One region of the Plantibacter sp. RU18 genome, then DNA from elsewhere that is predicted to be linked to it. Evidence: predicted binding sites of a transcription regulator. Region 1 holds the regulator's gene; each other region holds the start of a gene.
The links. Region 1 encodes HrcA, which represses chaperone genes, less so after heat shock. Its sites were predicted from a motif close to TTNGCACTCGNNNNNNNCGAGTGCNAA; they were not measured.
Positions count from the first base shown of each region.

Region 2: a site for HrcA is predicted at 2,826-2,852, ahead of groL (chaperonin GroEL). Genes of this name have one in related genera too.
Region 3: a site for HrcA is predicted at 2,011-2,037, ahead of groES (co-chaperone GroES). Genes of this name have one in related genera too.

Region 1 covers NZ_CP159618.1:2,627,098-2,634,904, forward strand. The annotation lists gene ABMA10_RS12605 (PhoH family protein) at 1-326, opposite strand, end outside; gene ABMA10_RS12610 (HIT domain-containing protein) at 394-747, opposite strand; gene ABMA10_RS12615 (16S rRNA (uracil(1498)-N(3))-methyltransferase) at 804-1,544, opposite strand; gene dnaJ (molecular chaperone DnaJ) at 1,546-2,661, opposite strand; gene hrcA (heat-inducible transcriptional repressor HrcA) at 2,716-3,738, opposite strand; gene ABMA10_RS12630 (DUF4870 domain-containing protein) at 4,200-4,526, shown strand; gene hemW (radical SAM family heme chaperone HemW) at 4,647-5,873, opposite strand; gene ABMA10_RS12640 (DUF1990 family protein) at 5,884-6,528, opposite strand; gene lepA (translation elongation factor 4) at 6,525-7,807, opposite strand, start outside.
Region 2 covers NZ_CP159618.1:3,196,375-3,204,181, forward strand. The annotation lists gene ABMA10_RS15355 (hypothetical protein) at 1-943, opposite strand, end outside; gene groL (chaperonin GroEL) at 1,169-2,788, opposite strand; gene ABMA10_RS15365 (cold-shock protein) at 2,992-3,195, opposite strand; gene ABMA10_RS15370 (LytR C-terminal domain-containing protein) at 3,482-4,054, opposite strand; gene ABMA10_RS15375 (DUF3263 domain-containing protein) at 4,076-4,378, opposite strand; gene msrB (peptide-methionine (R)-S-oxide reductase MsrB) at 4,604-5,023, shown strand; gene ABMA10_RS15385 (nitroreductase family protein) at 5,020-5,568, shown strand; gene ABMA10_RS15390 (DMT family transporter) at 5,578-6,525, opposite strand; gene ABMA10_RS15395 (hypothetical protein) at 6,712-7,347, shown strand; tRNA gene ABMA10_RS15400 (tRNA-Thr) at 7,402-7,477, opposite strand; gene ABMA10_RS15405 (DsbA family protein) at 7,523-7,807, opposite strand, start outside.
Region 3 covers NZ_CP159618.1:3,339,020-3,346,826, forward strand. The annotation lists gene ABMA10_RS16030 (ABC transporter substrate-binding protein) at 1-310, opposite strand, end outside; gene rarD (EamA family transporter RarD) at 498-1,448, opposite strand; gene groES (co-chaperone GroES) at 1,638-1,934, opposite strand; gene ABMA10_RS16045 (class I SAM-dependent methyltransferase) at 2,093-3,307, shown strand; gene ABMA10_RS16050 (DUF4190 domain-containing protein) at 3,304-3,918, opposite strand; gene tsaD (tRNA (adenosine(37)-N6)-threonylcarbamoyltransferase complex transferase subunit TsaD) at 4,016-5,074, opposite strand; gene rimI (ribosomal protein S18-alanine N-acetyltransferase) at 5,071-5,622, opposite strand; gene tsaB (tRNA (adenosine(37)-N6)-threonylcarbamoyltransferase complex dimerization subunit type 1 TsaB) at 5,619-6,248, opposite strand; gene tsaE (tRNA (adenosine(37)-N6)-threonylcarbamoyltransferase complex ATPase subunit type 1 TsaE) at 6,259-6,759, opposite strand; gene alr (alanine racemase) at 6,756-7,807, opposite strand, start outside.

The DNA of each region.
Region 1 (7,807 bases):
GCATCGACGTATGCACGCTGCCCGACAGTCTTCGCCTTGATTGTCTTGCCCCGGGAGGTCAGGATGACCTGTCCGAGCAGCTCGGACGGCGATGCGGTACCGTCCTGGCCGAGGATTCGGGCAGAGGTCGTGACCTCGTGCGGACCTGGGTCGTGTCCTTCGCGGACCATGGTGATGAGTTCCTCTACGAGTCGTCTCGCTGCGTCGGCCTGAGTGTTCGGGCCGGTGATGGTGATCTCGTTCCCGCGCACGTGCACGGAGACGCCGGGATGCTCCCGTTCGATGGTGGTCAGGAGGCGGTCCTGCGGGCCGAGCAGCCGGACCATGGCGAGGCCGTCCACATGGAGGACGTGCTCGGCCTCGGGCTGAGCTGTGGGATCGGGCTCCGGGGACTCAGGCGCTGCCAAGGGTGCCCTCCTGCAGTGAGCCACCCAGCAGGTGCGCATGCACATGGAAGACCGTCTGTCCGGCGGACTCCCCCGTGTTGAACACGAGCCGGAACTCGCCATCGGTGCGCTTTGCCGCCAACGAAGCCGCAACCTCGACCATCTCGGCGAGCAGGGAGGGGTCGCCGGCCGCGAGCTCGACGACGTTCCGGTACTCGGCCGTCTTCGGGACGATGAGGAGGTGCACCGGCGCCTGGGGGGCGATGTCGGCGAAGGCGATCACGCGCTCCGTGTCGGCGAGGAGGGTCGCGGGGATCTCCCCCGACACGATGCGGCTGAAAACGGACGGCGCTTCACTCATGGGGTCCATTCTACGGTTCGGCCGGTCGATGTCCCGCTGTCGTCGGACAGGAGTGTTCACCAACGCCCGAGCAGGACGTTGAGAGCTGCGATGGCCGAGGGGCCGGCGGTCGACGTGCGCAGGACGCCAGAACCGATTCTGACCTCGGTCGCACCGGCCGCCTCGAGCCGTTCGCGTTCAGCGGGCGAGATACCGCCCTCCGGCCCCACGACCAGCACCAGTTCCTCTGAGTCATGGAAGACTGCACGGTCGAGTTCGGAGAGGGAGAGCGCCGCGGTCGGTTCGAGCACGAGGACCGTGCGTCCGCTGACGAGGGCCGTCATGCCCTTGGCGTCGACGACCTCCGAGACCTCCGGCACGCGCGAGCGGATCGACTGCTTCGCCGCCTCGCGGACGATGAGCTGCCACCGCTCGCGACCCTTGGCCGCCTTGTCGCCCTGCCACCGCGAGATGCTGCGCTCCGCGCCCCACGGCACGATCCGGTCGACGCCGAGTTCCGTGGCCGCCTGGATCGCGAGTTCGTCCCGGTCGCCCTTCGCAAGGGCCTGCACGAGCACGAGTGACGGGCGGGTCTCGGGGTGCACGACCACCGAGTCGACCCGGATCTCGAGCTCTCCGGGCTCGCTGCGCACCACTGTCCCGGTCGCGATCAAACCTCGACCGTTGCCGATCGACGTGGTCTCCCCGACCCGCAGACGGCTCACCGAGACGGCATGCTTGGCCTCAGGCCCACGCAGGACGACCGAGTCACCGACACCGGTCGACTCGAGGTCCTCGCGGAAGTAGAGCGAGCTCATCTCAACCGTGGAAGCGATCGCGGATCTTCGCGAACAGCCCCTGCTGGAAGGCAGCGAGGCCAGGAGCGCCCTGCCGTCGACCGGAGGCGAAGCTCTTGATGAGCTCGCGTTCCCGGTGGTCGAGCTTCGTCGGGGTGATGACCTGCACGCCGATGCGCAGGTCGCCACGGCTGTTACCGCGCAGGCGCGTCACTCCGCGATCCTTCACGGTGATGATCTCGGAGCTCTGGACGCCGGGCTTGAGGTCGACCTCGACGTCGCCGTCAAGAGCATGCACGGTGACCTGGCGCCCCAGGATCGCGTCCGTCATGGGCACCTCCAGCGTGCACAGGAGGTCGTCGCCGTCGCGGCTGAAGACATCGTGGTGCTTGACCTTCATCTCGAGGTAGAGGTCGCCGTTCGGGCCGCCGGCCGGCCCGACCTCGCCGCTGCCGGGCATCTGGAGACGCAGGCCGGTGTCGACACCCGCGGGGATGTCGACGGAGACGGTGCGACGTGCGCGCAGACGCCCCTGCCCCTGGCAGGTCACGCACGGAGTCGCGATGATCGTGCCGTAGCCGCGGCAGGTGCCGCACGGGGCCGAGGTCATGACGTTGCCGAGGAGCGAGCGGACAGCACGCTGGATGCTGCCCGAACCGCGGCAGATGTCGCAGGTGACGGGCGAGGTGCCCGGCTGGCAGCAGGAACCGTTGCAGGTGCCGCAGAGCACGGCGGTGTCGACCTCGAGGTCCCGATGAGTGCCGAAGATGACCTCGTCGAGGTCGAGTTCGACCCTCAGGAGTGCGTCCTCACCGCGCGAACGGCGCGACTTCGGGCCGCGCTGCTGCCCGCCTCCGCCGAAGAAGGTGTCGAAGATGTCGCCGAAACCGCCGAAGCCCGCATCGCCGCCGCCGAAGCCGCCTGCCTGAGGACCGAGGTCGTACTGCTGGCGCTGCTTCGGGTCGCTGAGGACGTCGTAGGCGTGAGTGACCTCTTTGAACCGCTCGGACGCATCGGAACCGGGGTTCACGTCCGGGTGCAGCTCGCGTGCCAGGCGACGGTAGGCCTTCTTGATCTCCTCAGGCGTCGCCTCCTTGGCGACGCCGAGTGCTGCGTAGTGGTCGGGGTAGTCAGCCACAGAGGGCCTTTCGTTCGAGGTGCGGAAGGTGTGCGGGGACGGGACGAGGGTTCATCACTCGGCGTCGAGGGTGCGGGACAGGTATCTGGCGACGGCGCGGACAGCCGCCATGTTGCTGGCGTAGTCCATTCTCGTCGGGCCGAGGACACCGAGGCGTGCGATTTCGCCACCAGAGGAACGGTAGTCGCCGACGAGCACGCTCGTCGTCTCCAGGCCGAACGAGGCGTTCTCGCGGCCGATGCTGGCGACGACGCTGTCCCGCTCGGCCTCCATCTCGCCGAAGAGCCGGAGCAGGACGACCTGCTGCTCGATCGCGTCGAGCACGGGGTAGATGCTGCCGGGGAAGTCGTCCTCGGTGCGGGCGAGGTTCGCAGCCCCCGCCATGACGAGACGGTCCTGGCGCTGCGCCGAGAGCTGCTCGCGCACGGCATCGACGATGCGCGTCGCGGCCGGGCGGTCGCGTTCGGCGATGAGCTCAGGCACATCGCCGAGGGCGTCGTGCGCTTCCAGCAGTGGCCGACCGGCGACGGCCTCGTTGCACTGCGTGCGGAGGCGACCGATGAGGACGTCGTCGACCGATGCCTCCGTCTCGACGAGCCGCTGTTCCACGCGGCCGTTGTCGAGGATGATGACGGCGAGCACACGGGTCGGGGTGACGCTCACCAGCTCGAGGTGACGGACCCGAGCGCGGGAGAACATCGGGTACTGGACGAGTGCCACCTGGTTCGTCAGCTGTGACAGCAGACGGACCGTGCGGTGCAACACTTCGTCGAGGTCGCCGGAGGCGCCGAGGAAGGTCTCGATCGCGGTACGCTGCGCGTTGCTGAGGGGGCGACGGTCGGCGAGATGGTCGACGAACATCCGGTAGCCCTTGTCCGTCGGGACCCGACCGGACGAGGTGTGGGGCGCTGCGATGAGTTCCTCGTCCTCGAGCTGCGCCATGTCGTTTCGGATGGTCGCGGCCGAGACGCCGAACGAGTGTCGATCGACGATGGTCTTCGACCCGACGGGTTCGCGGGAGGCGACGTAGTCCTGGACGATGACACGCAGCACTTCGAGACCGCGATCCGACACCATGTCGATCCCCTCTCCTGCCGCGTCTGCGCACCGACCATCAGCACTCGAACACCCTGACTGCCAATCATATCCTTGCCTGTCGGACGCCATCCCTTGCGCGCCGCACAACAGCGGGAATACCGTTGGCCGCAGGCGAGGGGCCCGATCAACCGACCAATGGTGCGCTACGCTCTGCTGGACCAATTGAATATCCCAATCCGTGAAAGGTGCGAAGATGTCTGATCCGAATGCTCAGCCGCCCGTCGACCCAGCCGCCGGCGGTTCGGTTCCGCCGGCCGGAGATGGCTCGACGCCGCCGCCAGCAACCCCGCACACCCCACCAGCTGCTCCCCAGGAGCCCCCCGGCAGGCGCCTACCCACCGCCGCCCGCCGGTGGTTATGCACCACCGCCGCCCGGTGCCGGTGGCTACCCGCCCCCGCCAGGAGCTCCCCAGTACCAGCAGCCCGTCGCGGCCCAGCCCATGAGCCCGTCGGATGAGAAGCTCTGGTCGACGCTGATCCACATCGGCGGGATCTTCTTCTCGTTCCTCCCCGCGCTCATCGGCTACCTGGTCCTCAAGGACCGCGGCCCCTTCGTGAAGGCGCACACGCTGACGGCGCTGAACTTCCAGCTCACCATGCTGATCGCCTCGGTCGTCGGCTCGATCCTGACGTTCATCATCATCGGCATCTTCATCCTGATCGCCGTCGGTGTCGTCGTGGTCGTGTTCAGCATTATCGCCGCCATCAAGGCGAACAAGGGGGAGCTGTACAGCTACCCGCTGTCGATCCAGTTCATCAAGGCCTGATCAGCGGAACGGCTCAGCCGTCACGCAACAGCCCCGTCCGGTTCGCCCGGGCGGGGCTGTCTCGTTTCCGATCAAGCGCCGGAGCGGATCAGTGCAGGTCTCAGGGTGTCCTGGCGCGGCTCAGTCGCCGACGAGGCGGCGGACGACGGCATCAGCGAGCAACCGCCCCCGGCGAGTCAGTTCCAACCGGCCGAGGAGCGCCTGTCGGGCATCGACGAGCTCTTCGGCGATCAAGCCTGCGACGGCCGTCCGCGCCTCCGGTGCCAGCGTCCGGATCGCGATCCCATCACGTGTGCGCGTCAGCAGCAGGATGCGCTCCAGCTCCCGGGTCTCGTCGTCGAGCGTCTCTCGACCGGCAGCGGGAGACTCCCCCGCCGCGATGCGCTGAGCGTACGCGGCCGGGTGCTTGACGTTCCACCAGCGGACACCGCCGACATGACTGTGGGCTCCCGGCCCGACGCCCCACCAGTCCTCCCCCGTCCAATAGGACAGGTTGTGACGCGAGCGGTGCGCGTCGTCCCTCGCCCAGTTGCTCACCTCGTACCAGCCGTAGCCCGCCTCCGTGAGGAGGTCGTCGGCCAGCTCGTACATGTCTGCTTGGAGGTCCTCGTCGGGGGTGCCGACCGCGCCGGAACGGATCTGACGCGCGAGTTTCGTGCCGGGCTCGACGATGAGCGAGTAGGCGGAGACATGGTCAGGTGCGCAGGCGATCGCGGTCTCGAGCGACACGCGCCAGTCGGCCAATGTCTCGCCCGGAGTGCCGTAGATGAGGTCGAGGCTGACCTCGAGGCCAGCCTCCCGCGCCCAGCGCACGACGAGCGGGACCCGCGCCGGATCGTGGGTGCGCTCGAGAGTCGCGAGCACACTCGGCACCGCGGACTGCATCCCGAAGGACACCCGGGTGAAGCCGGCGTGCTTGAGCGTCTGCAGGTAGTCGGCGTCGACGGAATCGGGGTTCGCCTCCGTCGTCACCTCGGCGCCCGGCGCCAGTTCGAAGTTGCCGGTCACACCGGCGAGCATGCGCACGAGGTCGGCTGCCGGAAGCAGCGTGGGCGTCCCGCCGCCGAAGAAGACCGTCGACACGGGCCTCGGCGGCACGTCCGACGCATCCAGCGCGGCGCGCCCGAAATCAAGCTCGCGCACCGCTTCGTCCGCATAGTCGGACTGTTTTGCGCCACGGAGTTCCGTCGCAGTGTAGGTGTTGAAGTCGCAGTAGCCACAGCGCACCCGGCAGAACGGGACGTGCAGGTAGACCCCGAACGCCCGCTCATCGGATCCGATCGCGGCGGACGCCGGCAGGAGTCCGTCGACCGGCGCCGGATCGGCGAGCGGGAGTGCGCTGGGCACGGGCCCTCGCTCAGACGCCGCGCGACGGCAGCAGCGCGCGCAGGTAGGCGTCGTTCATCGTCTTGCGTCGACGCTTCGCTCCGACGAGCTTCGCCGCACCCTTGGTCGGGCGGAAGAAGGAGCGGACGACGATCCAGACGGAGTCGTCCTCGCGCTGTTCGATCGTGAACGCCTGCTCCCCGCTCTCCGGGTCGCCCGCCATCGTGCCGAGCGCAAGGCTGACCTGGCTGGGCTCCTCGGTCACCGAGATGACACGGTGCGGGCCGACGAGCGGCTCACCGCCGACCGACCCCGCGAAGACGACGGTCGTGCCAGGCGTGATGAACGGCGTGCCGTCCTCCGCGAAGCGCTGCTCCTCGTGCGTCTCGATGGCCTCGATTGCCGACCCGTCTTCGGCGAAGGCGATGCCGCCGTACTGCACACCCGTCCCGGGGTGCACCTCGACGATCTCGACACCGCACGCACGGTGGAGACCCCAGGTGAGGAGCGCACTCGTCGCCAGGGCGAACCGCTCGTCGCCGCTGCCGAGCCGGAACTCGTCCTCCGACGGCACATAGCCCTCCGGCGGATACTGCAACAGGTCTGTCCGCTGCGTCGCGCCGACAGCCGCGTAGTCGACGGCCTCGTCCTCGAACGAACTGCGACGCCCGGTCACTTCTTGTCCTTGGTCTCGACGTCCCCCGAGAGAGCGGCGATGAACGCCTCCTGCGGGACCTCGACCTTGCCGACCATCTTCATGCGCTTCTTGCCCTCCTTCTGCTTCTCGAGGAGCTTCCGCTTGCGGGTGATGTCACCGCCGTAGCACTTCGCGAGGACATCCTTGCGCATCGCGCGAACCGACTCGCGGGCGATGATACGCGCACCGATCGCGGCCTGGATCGGCACCTCGAACTGCTGACGCGGGATGAGCTTCTTCAAGCGCTCCGTCATCAGCACCCCGTAGGCGTAGGCCTTCTCGCGGTGGACGATGGCACTGAACGCGTCGACCTGGTCACCCTGGAGGAGGATGTCGACCTTCACGAGGTCGGCGGCCTGCTGGCCGGAGGGCTCGTAATCGAGCGAGGCATAGCCCTGCGTGCGGCTCTTGAGGTGGTCGAAGAAGTCGAACACGATCTCGCCGAGCGGCATCGTGTACCGGAGTTCCACACGGTCTTCACCGAGGTACTCCATCCCGAGCAGCGCGCCGCGCCGACTCTGGCAGAGCTCCATGATCGTTCCGACGTAGTCCTTCGGCGCGAGGATGCCGACCTTCACCATCGGTTCTGTGACCTCGAGGATCTTGCCGGACGGGAACTCGCTCGGGTTCGTGACGACGACCGTCTGCTTGTCCTCGGTCTTCACCTCGTACGTCACCGACGGTGCCGTGGCGATGAGGTCGAGGTCGAACTCGCGTTGCAGTCGCTCGGTGACGATCTCGAGGTGCAGCAGACCGAGGAAGCCGACCCGGAACCCGAAACCGAGCGCGACCGAGGTCTCCGGTTCGTAGTTCAGGGAGGCGTCCGACAACTTCAGTTTGTCCAGGGCGTCGCGCAGGATCGGGTAGTCGCTGCCGTCGATCGGGTACAGACCGGAGAACACCATGGGCTTCGGGTCCGTGTAGCCGGGCAGCGCGTCGGTGGCCGGCTTCATCGCGGTCGTGACCGTGTCGCCCACCTTCGACTGACGGACATCCTTCACGCCGGTGATCAGGTACCCGACCTCGCCCACTCCGAGACCCTTCGTGGGCGTCGGCTCCGGCGAGCTCACACCGATCTCGAGGAGATCGTGCACCGCGCGCGTCGACATCATCTGGATTCGTTCGCGCGGGCTCAGCTGACCATCGATCATTCGGACGTAGGTGACGACACCGCGGTACGTGTCGTAGACGGAGTCGAAGATCATCGCGCGAGTGGGCGCGTTCGGGTCGCCGACGGGGTTCGGGATGCGGCCGACGA
Region 2 (7,807 bases), 570 kb from region 1:
GATCGGCTCGATCAGCGACCATCGGGTCGATGCGGACGATCACACTGCCGGCCGACAGACCCGGGATCTCGACAGCCGAGACGTTCGGTGACTCCAGCGCAGAGGCTGCCGATACCGCGAACTCGACGCCCGCGCCGGGGAGCGTCTCGATCGATCCCATGCGACCGGATTCGGTACCGGCGAAGCCGCAGGCCTGGCCGCCCGCCCCGAAGACAGCGCCATACGGCAGGTTGCTTGACCGGTAGCTGTATCCAGGAACCCACTCGGGTGCCGACAGCTCGAGCGTCGCTGCGAGGGTGTCGCGCGACACGACGCCCTCGCAGTCGGACGGCCACGAGGAGGCTGCTTCCGGGAGCTGAGGGGATCGGCTCTCGCCAAGACCGCCGACGACAGAGGCGACGTGGTCGAAGACCGCCTGCTCGCTCTCCGTCGGAGGCAGATAGCTGTCAGCGTAGGAGATGGCGAAGGCACTCACCCAGTATTCGCCGATGACCATCTCGGCGGAGCATGTACCGAAGTCGCACGCGCCGGCCGGATCCGCGCCGGGCGTCGAACCGCCCAGCTCGCTCGCGATCCGCTCGGAGGTTTCCGCACCCCGCGGGATCAGGTCGACAGCGACAGCCAGCCAGTTGTCAGGACCGTCGATACCGTTGCGGTCCTCCGTCGGCGCGGACGGATCCACGGCACCCCACTCGCAGGACAGGCCGCCTGCGTACTCGTAGGCGCTCGTCCAGAACGAGCCGTACGCCGCACGAGCCGGGTCTGTTGCGCCGGCCACCAGCGGGACACCGAAGGTCGCGTCGACGAGATCCTGCGGGATCAGCTCCTCGCAGCTGGTGTCGCCGAGCGCGCTCGGCCAGGTCGGCGTCGGGGATGACGTCGGTGCGGGCGTCGCCGCCGGTGACGCGGTCTCGATTGCCGCACCAGGCGAACAGGCTGTCATCAGCAATACCAATGCAGCAGTGGCCGCGGCTCCCCCGAGTCTTCTCATAGCTCAATCATAGGAATGTGTGTGCCGCGCGGATGCCGCCGCAGGTCACGTTCCCGCATCACATGCTGGAACGCATACACGCCACGGCATCGACACTCGGGACAGCCCCGATGTGCTGGAACAACAACGCAGGGCGCCTCCCGAAGGAGACGCCCTGCGCGTGTGAAGCGGTCGGACTTAGAAGTCCATGCCACCGGTCGGGTCGCCGGCCGGAGCCGGGTTCTTCTCCGGCTTGTCGGCGACGACGGCCTCGGTGGTGAGGAACAGACCAGCGATCGACGCTGCGTTGAGCAGCGCGGAGCGCGTGACCTTCACCGGGTCGTTGATTCCGGCAGCAAGCATGTCGACGTACTCACCGGTCGCGGCGTTGAGGCCGTGTCCGACGGGCAGGTTACGAACCTTGTCGGCCACGACGCCGGGCTCGAGGCCTGCGTTGAGGGCGATCTGCTTGAGCGGAGCGTCGATGGCGACCTTGACGATGTTCGCACCGGTCGCTTCGTCACCGACGAGCTCCAGCTTCTCGAACGCGGTCTTGCCAGCCTGGATGAGCGCGACGCCACCACCGGCGACGATGCCCTCTTCGACGGCAGCCTTCGCGTTACGGACGGCGTCCTCGATGCGGTGCTTGCGCTCCTTGAGCTCGACCTCGGTCGCCGCGCCGGCCTTGATGACCGCCACACCGCCTGCGAGCTTCGCGAGGCGCTCCTGCAGCTTCTCGCGGTCGTAGTCGCTGTCGGTGTTGTCGATCTCCTTGCGGATCTGCGAGACACGACCAGCGATGGCGTCGGCATCGCCGGCACCCTCGACGATGGTGGTCTCATCCTTGGTGATGACGACCTTGCGAGCACGGCCGAGAAGGTCGAGGGTGACGGTCTCGAGCTTGAGGCCGACCTCCTCGGAGATGACCTGGCCACCGGTGAGGATGGCGATGTCCTGGAGCTGAGCCTTGCGGCGGTCGCCGAAGCCAGGCGCCTTGACGGCGACCGACTTGAAGATGCCACGGATCTTGTTCACGACGAGGGTCGCGAGCGCTTCGCCGTCGACGTCCTCAGCGATGATGAGGAGCTGCTTGCCCGACTGGATGACCTGGTCGACGATCGGGAGGAGGTCCTTGATCGCCGAGATCTTCTGGTTGGCGATGAGGATGTAGGGGTCCTCGAACACCGCCTCCTGGCGGTCGGGGTCGGTCACGAAGTACTGCGACAGGTAGCCCTTGTCGAAGCGCATGCCCTCGGTGAGCTCGAGCTCGGTGCCGAAGGTGTTCGACTCCTCAACGGTGACGACGCCTTCCTTGCCGACCTTGTCGATCGCCTCGGCGATGATCTCGCCGATGGTGGTGTCGCCGGCGGAGATGGAAGCGGTCGCAGCGATCTCCTCCTTGGTCTCCACCTCCTTGGCGTTGGCGATGAGCTCGGCCGTGACAGCTGCAACGGCCTTCTCGATGCCGCGCTTGAGGCTGATGGGGTCGGCGCCTGCGGCGACGTTGCGGAGGCCCTCACGCACGAGCGCCTGTGCCAGCACGGTCGCGGTGGTGGTGCCGTCGCCTGCGACGTCGTCGGTCTTCTTGGCGACCTCCTTGACGAGCTCCGCGCCGATCTTCTCGTACGGGTCGTCGAGTTCGATCTCCTTGGCGATGGACACGCCATCGTTGGTGATCGTGGGAGCGCCCCACTTCTTCTCGAGGACAACGTTGCGACCGCGCGGCCCAAGGGTGACCTTGACCGTGTCAGCAAGAATGTTCAGTCCACGCTCGAGGCCGCGACGGGCCTCCTCGTCGAAAGCAATGATCTTAGCCATGTGTGTTTTTCGTCCCTCCCGGACGTCATGAACGTTGTTAGCACTCAATGAGTGCGAGTGCTAAGTCGATTCTGGCACTCAGGGGGTGGGAGTGCAAGTGAGCGCCAGTGCCCTGAGCGAACTCCCGGGAAGCGCCCGGAGACGAGGACAACGCCGCCCACTCGTGTGGACGGCGTTGCGGGAATCTCTCCCCAGATCGGCGTCTAGGCCAGTCGTACCGCCTCGGCCTGGGGCCCCTTTGCGCCAGTGCCGACCTCGAAGACGACCGCCTGGCCCTCTTCGAGGGACTTGTATCCACTCATGTCGATGGCCGAGTAGTGGACGAAGACGTCCTGCCCGTCGCCGTCAACCGTGATAAAGCCGAAGCCCTTCTCAGCGTTGAACCACTTCACGGTTCCGTTCGCCATTTCATACTCCCATTGCTGCGTGCTCTCGGTGCTCGACTGTTGCCGTGCCCGGGCCTGCCGATCGGAGTCGGGACTCCGACGGCAATCTCGTCGCGGTACAGACCCGGGGGCGGGTCGTGACGTGACGTGATGAGCGGCCAATTCCAGATACTAATCCGGAGCACCACGAGGAATCACGCGAAAATCGTCAAACGGGCCGGAGTATTACGACAACTCAACACGGAGGAAACACCCCCGAAACACAGGCCGCGCGAGCGAACCGTCTGGGTGCAGTCGACTGGACCGCTCAGGCAGCCGGCTGGTAGTCCGCGCCGACCACGACGACGATGCGCAGGACCGGGGCTTCGCCGTCCTCGACCGGGATGGCGTACTGATCCGTGATCTGGATGGGGACGCCGCCGAGTGCGTTGGCGATCGCCCGAGCCACGCCCTCCTGAGATGCATCCTGATAGTAGACGCCACTCGTCGCGACGTCGTCGGTGCTCGCGTCACTGGTCGGGATCTGCTGCGTGAAGCCCGCCGCGGCGATCGCCGCAGCAGCTGCGCCCGCGAGGCCGTCGGTCGTGGTGCCGTTGAGCACCAGGATGCTCGCCGCAGGGTCCACGACCGGTGCAGCCTCAGTGGGCGTGGGCGTCGGTGTCTCCGTCGCCGTCGGCGTGGCGGAGCTGCCGAAGAAGTCGATCCGGTCGTTCAGGCCGAACAGTGCGAGTGTCCCGATGCCGACGAGGACGAGCGTGGCGACGACCGCCACCAGGAAGGCGATCCAGCCTCGCCCCTTCGGAGCGGGTGCGCGATGGGCCCCGACACGCTTGAGGTCATGGACCTCGTCGAAGCGGTCGTGCGGAAAGGTTTCAGCCATGGTGTGGTCTCCGGGTGATGCTCACACGTTCCGACGCGGAGCCGAGGCTCCTCGCGCCGAGAGGCGAGCGTCGCGGGTGCGTTGCAGCCGCTTGATCAGCATGGGGTCGTGGGCGAGAGCGAGCGGCGAGTCGATGAGCGCGCCGAGCAGTTGGTAGTAACGGGCGGGCGAGAGCGAGAAGCGATCACGGATCGCGGCCTCTTTCGCACCGACATGACGCGTCCAGTGGGACTCGAACTCGAGGATCTCGAGATCCCGTTCGGCAAGGGCGTTCGCAGGCCGCGCCGCGCTGCCGTCGACCGGTTCGTCCGATGCTGGACGCATGGTGATCCTTCCGCTGATCAGCGCCGCTCGGGCGTGCTGGAATCCGGCAGTGGTCTGCCGTCCGTCCATCCTATTCAGCCACCCGGCCCCGGGCCGCATCCCGCTCGGCGAGGCAGCACGTTCACCGGGAAGGTTCAGGCCACCTGCAGCGTTGTGTCATCTGGCGCCCGTGCGGCCATCGACCCGTGATGCCGCGCGTAGGATGACCGAGAAGAATGGAGCAGCATGACGTACGACGTGTCGAAGACCGATGAGCAGTGGCGCGAGGAACTCTCGCCGGAGCAGTACCAGGTGCTCCGCGGCGCCTCGACGGAGCGCGCCTGGACCGGCGAACTCCTCGACGAGTCGCGCGCTGGCCTGTACACCTGCGCCGCCTGTAACGCGGAACTCTTCAAGAGCGGTACCAAGTTCGATTCCGGCTGCGGTTGGCCGAGCTTCTACGAATCCGTGAACCCCGAGGCCGTCCAGCTCATCGAGGACACGAGTCTCGGGATGGTGCGGACCGAGGTCCGCTGCGCGAACTGCGGATCGCACCTGGGTCACGTGTTCGACGATGGCTTCGGTACCCCGACCGGCGATCGGTACTGCATGAACTCGATCGCACTCAACTTCGCAGCGGCGGACACCGCCGAGCCGACCGAGTGACCGAGCCCGTTCCGAGCCCCGTCCTCACAGCAGTCGCCGAGCGCCGCTCGCTGTCGAAGGTCACCGATGTGGCCCCGTCGACCGACGAACTCCTGCAGATCGTCAGTGCGGCCGGCCGGGTCGCCGATCACAGCTCGCTCCGCCCGTGGCGCATCATCACGCTCCGCGGTGACGACCGGGTGAAGCTCGGGCGCGCGCTCGCGAAGGCCGAGGGCGACTCGAATCCGTCCACGAAGCCGATGCGCGCTCCGCTGCTGCTCGCCATCGTGGTCAGCGTCAAGAAGTCCAAGGTCCCTGCCTGGGAGCAGGAGGCCACGGCTTCCGGTGTCGCGCACATGGTCAGCCTGCTGCTCGACGATGCGGGCTGGGGCGTCTTCTGGCGCACCGGGAGCGCAACACGGGCAAAGGCCGTCCGCAAGGCCCACGGCCTGAAGAAGGGCGAAGAACTCCTGGGATGGCTCTACGTCGGCGGCAAGCCCACGAGCACCCGCACCGGACGCCGCAAGACGGTCAACGCGAAGGCGCACCTCAGCAGCATGCCGTAGCGTGCCGCCTCAGACCGTCGTCGTGCCTCGTGCGCGTCGACGGATCGAGGCGATCGCGACCGCGATGAAGGCGAGCAGCGTCCCGATCACGGTCGTGAGGTGGATGCCGCTGTCATCTGCGGGGAGCAGGAGGTCGAGCGCGAGTGCGCTGAGCGTCTGGCCTGCGACTGTCCCGAGGCCGAGGATGAGCACACCGGTGTGCTGCACGAGGAAGGCGGCCACGGCGATGAACACACAGCCGATCGGACCGCCGATGTACAGCCACCACTCCCCCGGAAGCGGTCCGGGCGGGGCGACGGTGATCGCGTGTACGACTGCGGCCAGCACCAGGACGACGGTGCCGACCACGAAGTTGATGAACGTCGCGGCGAGCGTGCTCTGGGCGCGGACGCGAACGCGGCCGTTGACGGCCTGCTGCCAGGCGATGCCGATGCCAGCGAGCAGCGGCAGCAGGAGCAGTCCGAGCGGGATGGATCCCCCGAGTTCACCGGACACCGCGATCGCCACCGCGAGCAACGCGACGGCAGCTCCCAGCACGCGCGGCGCCGTCAGCGCCACCACACCACCCGGGCCGAACCCGACGCGGTCGAAGACGAGACCGCTCGCGGTCTGACCCGCGACGACGGCCACGGTAAACAGTGCCACCCCGAGCGCTGCTGCGGTGAGGCCCTGCGAGAGCACGAGGAATGCTCCTGCGCAGCCGCCCAGGACGGTCCACCACGGCATCTCGCGACGCTGAACCGAGCGCATGACCGTTCCCAGTCCGCGGCGGCCTGCGCGCGAGATCAACATGCCGATCGTGAGCACGACGAGCCCGCCGCCGAATGAGATGGCCGCTGCGGTGAACCCGTCACCGAGGCGCACACCGAGTTCTCCGTTGATCCTCGCCTGCACGGCGATGAACGCCCCGCTGACGATGGCCATGATGAGCGCGAGGGGCGCGGGGAAGCGGGTCACAGGTGATTCCTTTCACGACGAGAGCGCAGGCGGATCGATGGACGACCACAGCACCTGCGCTCACGCGACGTCCACCATCCTCCCATGCGGGATACCCCTGTTCTGCCGGATGCGCGTCGAATGGTTGACTGACGGGACGAACACGCCGCGACCCCGACTGGGTCAGGCGGATATGAGGGGGAATCCATGACCATCGTCCTGAAACGAGTGCCCGGACTCTGCGCTGTCGCCGCGTCCACGGCACTGGTACTCGTCGGCTGCGCAACGGCAGCGCCCGAGCCGACTCCGACAGCGGTGTCGAGTGCCGGGTCGACCGCGGTGACAGCAGCACCGACGACGACGCCTGCAGCCGACCCGGCGGATCCTGCAACCTGGGTCATCGATTTCGGTCACGTGGGGCCGATCGCAGTCGGAGCCGCACTCGACGAGGTCGCACCGTTGATGACCGCGTTCACCGATGCGACCCAGGAGGCCTGCCCGTGGGTGACGGCCTACGACGCAGCAGGCTTCCCATCCGTGTGGTTGCCGGACCCGTCGAGCACCGGCTCGATCGAGCAGGTCGTACTACAGGCGTGGGGCGACCCGGCCGCCGTCGGAACGGACGCGCTCCGCACCGACGCAGGAATCGGCGTCGGGTCGACGCTCGACGAGCTTCGTGCGGCCTATCCGGACCTCGCCGAGCAGCCTGGCAAGTACGCCCCGTTCTACGCGATCGAGGACGAGCAGGGTCAGTGGATCAATTTCGGCGCGAATCAATCGGGCGTCGTCGACACGATCGTGCTCCGCGGCGAGGCGAAGATCGACAGCGAGTACTGCGGCTGACCGCCCGACAGACGACGAACCGCCCGCTCAGCAGTGCTGAGCGGGCGGTTCTGTTGGAGCCGACGACGGGACTTGAACCCGTAACCTACGCTTTACAAGAGCGTTGCGCTACCAATTGCGCCACGTCGGCCGACCGGGGCGAACCCCGTCCTGACCATCCTACGATGGCGGCGGATCAGCCGTTGGTCGCGGGCGTCTCGCTGGCGCTCGGCGTCAGTGTGCTCGTCGAGTAGCTCTCGCTGGAGACGGCGAGGACGAAGGCGGCGAACTGCTCCGCATCGGTGGGCGAACCGGTGTACTGCTTGCCGTTCACCAGGATGGTCGGCGTGCCCTCGACCTTGGCGACATCCGTTCCGGGCAGCGGACCACTTCGTGCCTTGTCGGTCGCGTCCTTGACCCACGACTTGTAGGTGCCCTCGTCGATGCACGTGTTGATCTTCTTCTCGCCACCGGAGACGAC
Region 3 (7,807 bases), 710 kb from region 1:
AGTCTCCGGAGTCGCCGAGCGTCAGGTCGATCTTGATCCCAAGGTCGGCATCGTTGACCTCCTTGACGGCCAGACCGACACCGGCCTCCTCGGGCGGGCCGAGGAACGCGAGGTTACCGGTCTGTGGCAACGCCGTGCCGAGCTTCAGTGTCAGGTCGCCCGCGGGCTTGCTGCTGCTGCCGCTGTCATCGCTACCGCCGGAGGCGCAACCGCTGAGGACCAGCGCGCTGGCCCCGAGCAGAGCGATGCCACCGAGAACGATGGCGCGAGGGCGTGATCGACCGGCCGTGGCCTTCGAAAAGACGCTCATGGTACTCCTTGCTTGTCAGAAGAGTGGCAGCTCCAGGGGCTGCCGTTGTGACAAGTTATCCGCTGCAGGTGCGCTGGACAATGACGTTGACGTTACAAGCGTGTAACACGACCAAATCGTTACCTCAGAAGCGAGTTTTTTGCACCTTTCCTGCTTTGGTCGCGCGATCAACGCTGGAATCACGCGTTCAGGCCGTCTGCGACCCGCTCTGGCGCGCAAGAGTGCTGCGTCGCGATCTCGCCCCTGCCACGAGCACGTCGACGGTGAGGATAGCGAGCGCAAGCCAGACGAGCCCGAAGCCCAACCACCGCTCCGGGGGCATCGCCTCGTGCAGGACGGCGACCCCGACGATGAACTGGATGATCGGGGCGAAGTATTGGATGAACCCCATCCAGGTGAGCGGCAGTCTGCGGGCCGCCGCCGCGAACAACAGGAGCGGTACGGCCGTGATGACGCCGGCGCCGACGAGCAACAGCGTGTGCCCCACCCCCTCGGTTCCGATCGTCAGGCCTCCGGTGACGCCGACGGCGATCAGTTGCGCCACCGCGACCGGAGCCAGCCACGCGGTCTCGAGCGTCAGGCCCGACACCGCGTCGACCGAAGCCCCCACCAACTTCTTGATGTACCCGTACAGGCCGAACGAGAACGCGAGGATCAGTGCGATGCACGGCACGCTTCCGTGTCCGACGGCGAGGACCAGCACGGCGATGACACTCACCGCGACCGCCACCCACTGCGCGGGCCGGAGGCGCTCCCGGAGGAAGAACACGCCGAGGAACACCGTGACGATCGGGTTGATGAAGTACCCGAGTGAGGCCTCGACCACCTGGCCGTTGAGCGCGCCGTAGACGTAGGTCTGCCAGTTCACATAGATGAGGGCCCCCGCGAGCCCCATCGTCAGGACGATGCGGCGCTGGCGCAGGATCCCCAGCAGTCGACGCCAGGACCGGGTGGCGATGATGAGGACGCCGCAGAAGACGAGTGAGAAGAGGATGCGCCAGGCGACGACCTCGAACGCTCCGGCGGGGGCGAGCGCGATGAAGTACAGGGGCAGGGCGCCCCACAGGCAGTAGGCGACGACGGCCGAGATGAGCCCAGACCGGCTGCCCTGACGCGGCACCGCGACCGCTGAGCGGATGTCATCAACACCAGCGACGGCTCCGGCGGACGGCTCGATGTCGACGGCGGCTGGATCACTGGGGTTCTGCACCCGTCCAGGCTAGACCCGCTGGAGATCGGGCATCCGCGTTAAACGGCCACAGCCCGAACGGCGAGTGCCATTCGGGCTGTGGGGCGGCGTGATGCCGCGGAATTCGTGCGCTGGTGACTAGCGGACGACGACGGCGAGGACGTCGCGCGCGGACAGGACCAGGAGGTCCTCACCGGCGTACTTGACCTCGGTGCCACCGTACTTGGAGTAGATCACCTTGTCGCCGACGGCGACGTCGAGAGGAACGCGGTTGCCGTTGTCGTCGATGCGACCCGGTCCGACCGCCACGACCTCGCCCTCCTGGGGCTTCTCCTTGGCGGTGTCGGGGATGACCAGACCTGATGCGGTGGTCTGCTCTGCCTCGACCTGCTTGATGACGATGCGATCCTCGAGCGGCTTGATGGAGACCGACACGGTTGACCTCTTTCCTGAAACGAAGACGTGGTTAGCACTCACACTGCGAGAGTGCTGATTCCAGTCTAGGCATGTTCTGGCACTCACGCAATGCGAGTGCCAATGAGCGGCTGCTACCGTTACCGGATGCACAGTGTTCCTGCAGAGACCCGCTGACCGTGGAACGTTCGGAACTCGTCGAGCTCCTCACCGCCGAGGGCCTTCGACTGCTCGACTCCCTCCCGCCGTACCCCACGAAGGACGAGGCGGTCCGCCTCGTCGGACGGCTGCGCAAGGAGGGCCACTCCCCCGAACTCGTCGCGGCGGTGCTCACGCAGTCGCGCCTCCGTCAGAAGGCGGTCGGCAAGTTCGGCCCCTTCGCCGGCCGGATGCTCTTCACCGAGGCCGGACTCGAGCAGGCGACGCGTCTCCCCGTCGCCGCGCTGCACGCCGGGCGCTTCGCGCGGGCAGGACTCCGACAGATCGCCGACCTCGGCAGCGGCATCGGCGCCGACTCGATGGCGATGGCGTCGCTCGACCTCGAGGTCACCGCAGTCGACGTCGACGAGGTGACCGCAGCGATCGCGAGCTACAACCTCGCCCCCTTCCCGACCGCCACCGTGCGCAACGAGGCCGCGGAGGACATCTCACTCGACGGCTTCGACGCCGCATGGTTCGATCCGGCGCGCCGCACTGTCGGGCACACCGACACCAGTCGTCTCGCGAGCGCGTCCGACTACACCCCGTCGCTCGACCTCGTGTTCGCAGCTGCCTCGCGGCTGCCGGTCGGCGTCAAACTGGGCCCGGGCTTCGATCGATCGCTCATCCCGCAGGACGCCGAGGCGCAGTGGGTCTCCGTCGACGGGCAGCTCGTCGAGATGACGCTGTGGTTCGGCCAGCTCGCCCGTCCCGGCATCCGGCGCTCCGCGCTCCTGGTCGCGGACGGTGCACACCACGAACTGCACGCCGACGAGGACGCCGACGACGCCCCGGTCAGAGAGCTGGGTGAGTACGTGCACGAGCCCGACGGCTCCGTCATCCGCGCGAGACTCATCGGCGATCTCGCCGTACAGCTCGAGGCCGGCATGCTCGGAGCAGGCATCGCCTATCTGACGTCCGACTCGGCCACGTCCTCGCCCTTCGCGACCACGTTCCGCGTGCTGGAACGACTCCCCATGGATGAGAAGGTGCTCCGACGCGCACTGCGCGAGCGCGGCATCGGCATCCTGGAGATCAAGAAGCGCGGAGTGGACGTCGATCCTGCCGCCTACCGCAAACGGCTCTCCCTGCGGGGTGAGCGGTCGGGCACGATCATCCTCACCCGCGTCGCCGGGAAACACGCAGCGCTGCTCATCGAACGGGTGCACCCGACCGACAGTGCCGCCGACGACTAGGTCGAGACGTATCCGATGATGACGACGATGCTGTAGGCGAACCAGCCCGCCGAGCAGAGCAGTCCGACGAACCCGGTCACGATTCCGGTGAGCGCACGCCCGCGTCCCAGCGGCTCGCGACGCCGTGCGACGAACCCCATGACGATCGCCGTGATCGACAGAGGGAACCCCCAGCCGACGAAGATCGAGATGACGAGACCGATGAGGCCGAGCACAAGCGACCAGGTGCTCCGGCCGGTGCCGGTGGCGGGCGCTGCGGCCTGCGCCTGCTGATAGCTCGGATACCCGCCTTGACTCGGTGCCTGATAGACGGCCGTCGGGACGGTCTGCAGATAGGTGGCGTGGTCACCCTGCCAGGCTGCAGGCGGAGCAGACGGCGATGTCCCGTACGGAGACTGCCTGGGCTGCGGCTGCGGCTGCGGCGAAGCGTGCTGTGGCGCGGGCTGCCACGCTGCTGGAGTCGGGAACGTCCCCTGCGTCTGCCCTGGCTGCGTCTGTCGGGCGGGCTCCGGCTGGACGTACGGCGTCTGCGGAGCCTGCTGCGGAGGACCCCGCAGCTCGGGAGGCACCGGGGGCTGCTGCGCTCGTCCGTCAGGCTGCTGCTGGTCCATCGCCGCTCCTCTGCTCATGGCCGGGTGTCGGCCCATCCTATGCGCTCCGGGTCGGAACGCTCGGGGCGCAGGCACGCCCGGTGGTGACCGATCGTGCTCAGTGCACCTGGATCTCGGTCACCGGCAGGGTGGAGTCGGCGCCGAAGTCGAGCGAGGACGGCTCACGCCCGGCCGAGATGAGTTGCGCGGCCAATGCTGCGATCATCGCGCCGTTGTCGGTGCACAGCTGGAGCGGCGGGATGCGCAGCTCGATGCCGGCCGCAGCCGTGCGCTCGAGCGCGACCTGACGCAGTCGGGCGTTCGCGATCACGCCGCCGCCGAGGAGCAGCCTCGGTACGCCGAGATCGGTGCATGCCTTGACCGCTTTCGTGACGAGCACGTCGACGACGGCCTCCCGGAAGCTCGCGGCCACGTCGGCGACGGGCACGTCCTCGCCCGCGTCCTGCTTGGCCTCGACCCAGCGCGCGACGGCGGTCTTGAGGCCGGAGAAGGAGAAATCGTACCGGTGGCGCTCCATGTCCTTCGGCAGGCTGAGACCTCGGGGGAAACGGATGGCCTTCGGGTCGCCGTCCGCGGCGACCCGATCGATCTGCGGACCTCCCGGGTACGGCAGGCCGAGCACGCGGGCCACTTTGTCGAACGCCTCCCCCGCAGCGTCGTCGATGGTCTCACCGAGGAGCTCGACGTCCGACACGAGGTCGCGCACGAGGAGTAGCGAGGTATGTCCGCCCGAGACGAGCAGGGCGATCGTCGGGTACTCGATCGTGCCGTCCTCCGAGTCGAGGACGTCGGCGCCGACGTGCCCGACGAGGTGATTCACGGCGTAGAGCGGTTTGCCGAGCGAGACGGCGAGCGCCTTCGCAGCACCGACGCCGACCATCAACGCCCCGGAGAGTCCGGGTCCGCTGGTGACCGCGACCGCGTCGAGGTCGGCGAGCTCGACACCGGCTTCGGCGAGCGCCGTCGTGATTGTCGGTTCGAGCGCCTCGAGGTGGGCGCGTGCGGCGACCTCCGGCACGACGCCGCCGTAGCGGGCATGCTCGTCCATGCTCGAGGCGATGGTGTTCGCGAGCAGCCGGTGCCCTCGGACGATGCCGACGCCCGTCTCGTCGCAGCTCGTCTCGATGCCGAGGACGAGCGGTTCGTCGCGGTTCATGCGGTGCTCCCGGTGGGCTGGTCGGTGTGATCCTCGTGCGGCCGTCCGTGGGCGAGCGACGGGGAGCTCGGTCGGACCGTGAGCCGCATCACGATGGCGTCGACGTCGTCGGGCTGGTAATACCCTGGCCGGACGCCCAACTCCTCGAACCCGAGGCTCCGGTACAGGGTGATGGCGACGGGGTTGTCCGCTCGGACCTCGAGGAACACCTGTGCGGTGTCCTGCTGCCGCGCCTGCTCGATGAGCGACTGCATGAGCAGGCGCCCCAGGCCTCGGCCCCTCGCACGCTCGGCGACCGCGATGGTCTGGATGTCGGCGTCGTCGGAGCGGGACGGGGCGAACAGGCCTGCGTAGCCGGCGAGCTCGGAGGGGTCGTCGATGCTGCCGTCGCTGTCGGCATCGGTGGCGACGAGGTAATAGCCGTGCGGCGATTCGAGCTCCGAACGCATCATGTCGGTCGACCACGCGTCGTTGACGAAGACGGTGCGCTCCATGGACATGATCGCGTCGACGTCGGCGGCACCGGCCCGACGGAGGAGCCAGGTCACGCGGTCACCCGCTTGCTCCCGGCGGAGAGGGTGACGTCGGGCGAGCGGAGGTAGAGCGGTTCGTCTCCTGCGAACCCACCACCGATGGCGAGCAGGAGGGCTGCCACTCGGCCGAGGGCGCCACCCGGGACGAGCGTGGCATCACGTCGGACGGCATCGTCTGTTGGAACGTCGTCAGGCTTCGCGAGTGCCGGGCCGTCGGTGCGGACGGGGAGACCGGCAGCGTCGAGCCCCGCGTATCGCGTCCAGTAACGCTCGCGACGGCGCGCGTCGGTGACGACGAGCAAGGCCGTGTCGGGTGGGACGGAGCCGTTGCTGTAGGCGTCGAGCGCGATCGCGTCGTGGCTCACGACGGGGTGCACGACGAGTCCCGCCCCGACCCCGAAGGTGCGTGCAGCCGCGATGCCGATGCGCAGGCCCGTGAACGGACCCGGCCCCATCCCTGCGACCACTCCGGTGAGGTCCGCGACCCGGACGCCTGCGTCTTCGAGACAGCCGACCATGAGGCTGCCGATGACCTCGGCGTGGCGCATCGGATCGTCGGAGGAGCGTTCGGCCAGGACCTCGCCGTTCGTGGTGACGACGGCGACGCTCGAACCCGCGGATGTATCGATCGCCAGCAGCACGTCGTCCAGCCTACCCGTGGTCGATGCCGGTGTGCCGCGTGAGCGTGAGCGTGCGGCGTTCGATCGGTTCCTCGCCCGTCTCGGGCGATACGGCAGGTCCGGTGGCGCCGGTCGGGCGCTCGATGATCAGCTCGAACCACTCGGGGACGACACCGTCCAGCATCCCGGCACCCCACTCCACGACGACGACGGAGCGGGCGAAGTCGATGTCGAGGTCGTCGAGTTCGAGGGCCGAACCGAGGCGGTAGGCGTCGACGTGGACGAGCGGCGGACCACCGACGAGGCTCGGGTGCGTCCTGGCGAGCACGAACGTGGGGCTCGTGACCGGTCCGCGGACGCCGAGTCCCTCGCCGATGCCACGAGTGAGCGTCGTCTTGCCCGCGCCGAGCGGCCCGGTCAGGACGAGCAGCTGCCCAGCGCGCAGCGCACCGCCGAGGCTGACGCCATACGCGTGCATCGCCTCAGGCGTCGCGGCTTCCGAGACCCCGTCCGTGAGCACGTCGTCCGTCATGCGCGCTCCTGAGGCGTGCGGACGACCCGATCGCCGATGCGGGTCACGAGCTCGTAGTTGATGGTGCCGGCCGCGTCCGCCCATTCCTCCACCCGGGGCGCTCCGGTCGACGGGTCGCCGAAGAGCACGACGTCGTCTCCGACGGCGATGGGGTCGTCACCGACGTCGACGACGAACTGGTCCATCGCGATGCGTCCGCACACGCGGTAGCGCCGACCGTTGATGAGCACCGGTCCGGTGTTCGAAGCGCTGCGCGGGATCCCGTCGGCGTAGCCGAGCGGCACGAGGGCGAGCGTCGTCGGCGCATCGGTGCGGTAGCTGTAGTCGTAGGAGACGCCCGCCCCCGGCTCGACGCGGCGGACCGCGGCGATCGAAGCTCTCAGGGTCATGACCGGGCGGAGGCCAAACGCCGCTGCGGTGCGGTCGGCCGACGCATCGGGCTCGAACGGTGAGAGGCCGTAGACCGCGAGCCCGAGCCGGACGGCGTCGTATCGGAGCGCTGGCTCGCCGAGCGCGGCGGCGGACGCCGCGAGGTGGATGGTGCGGGGGGCGAGTCCTGCCGCCTTCGCGAGCTCGACGCCCCGTTCGAAGCGGACGGCCGCTCGAGCGTCGTCCGCGGACGACGTGTTCGAGACGTGTGAGAACAGCCCGTCCACACGGACGAGCCCCGTGTGCTCCGCGGCGGCAGCGGCGGCGAAGAGCGCCGGCCAGTCCTCCTCGGCGGCGCCGTTGCGGCTGAGGCCGGTCTCCAGCTTGAACTGCACGACGGGCACGCCCGAATCCGTCACGGCGGCGGCAGCGAGCACCTGTTCGAGCTGCGCCTCGGACGAGAGCGCGAGTTCGAGCCCGGCGAGGAGGGCTGCCCCGAAGTCTGCGTCGGGCCCGTGCAACCAAGCCAGGACCGGCGCGGTGATCCCGGCTGCTCGGAGTGCGACGCCCTCCGAGATGTCGGCGACTCCCAGACGGTCTGCCCCGGCTTCGATCGCCGCACGAGCGACCGCCACGGCTCCGTGACCGTACGCGTTCGCCTTGACGACGACGATGAGTT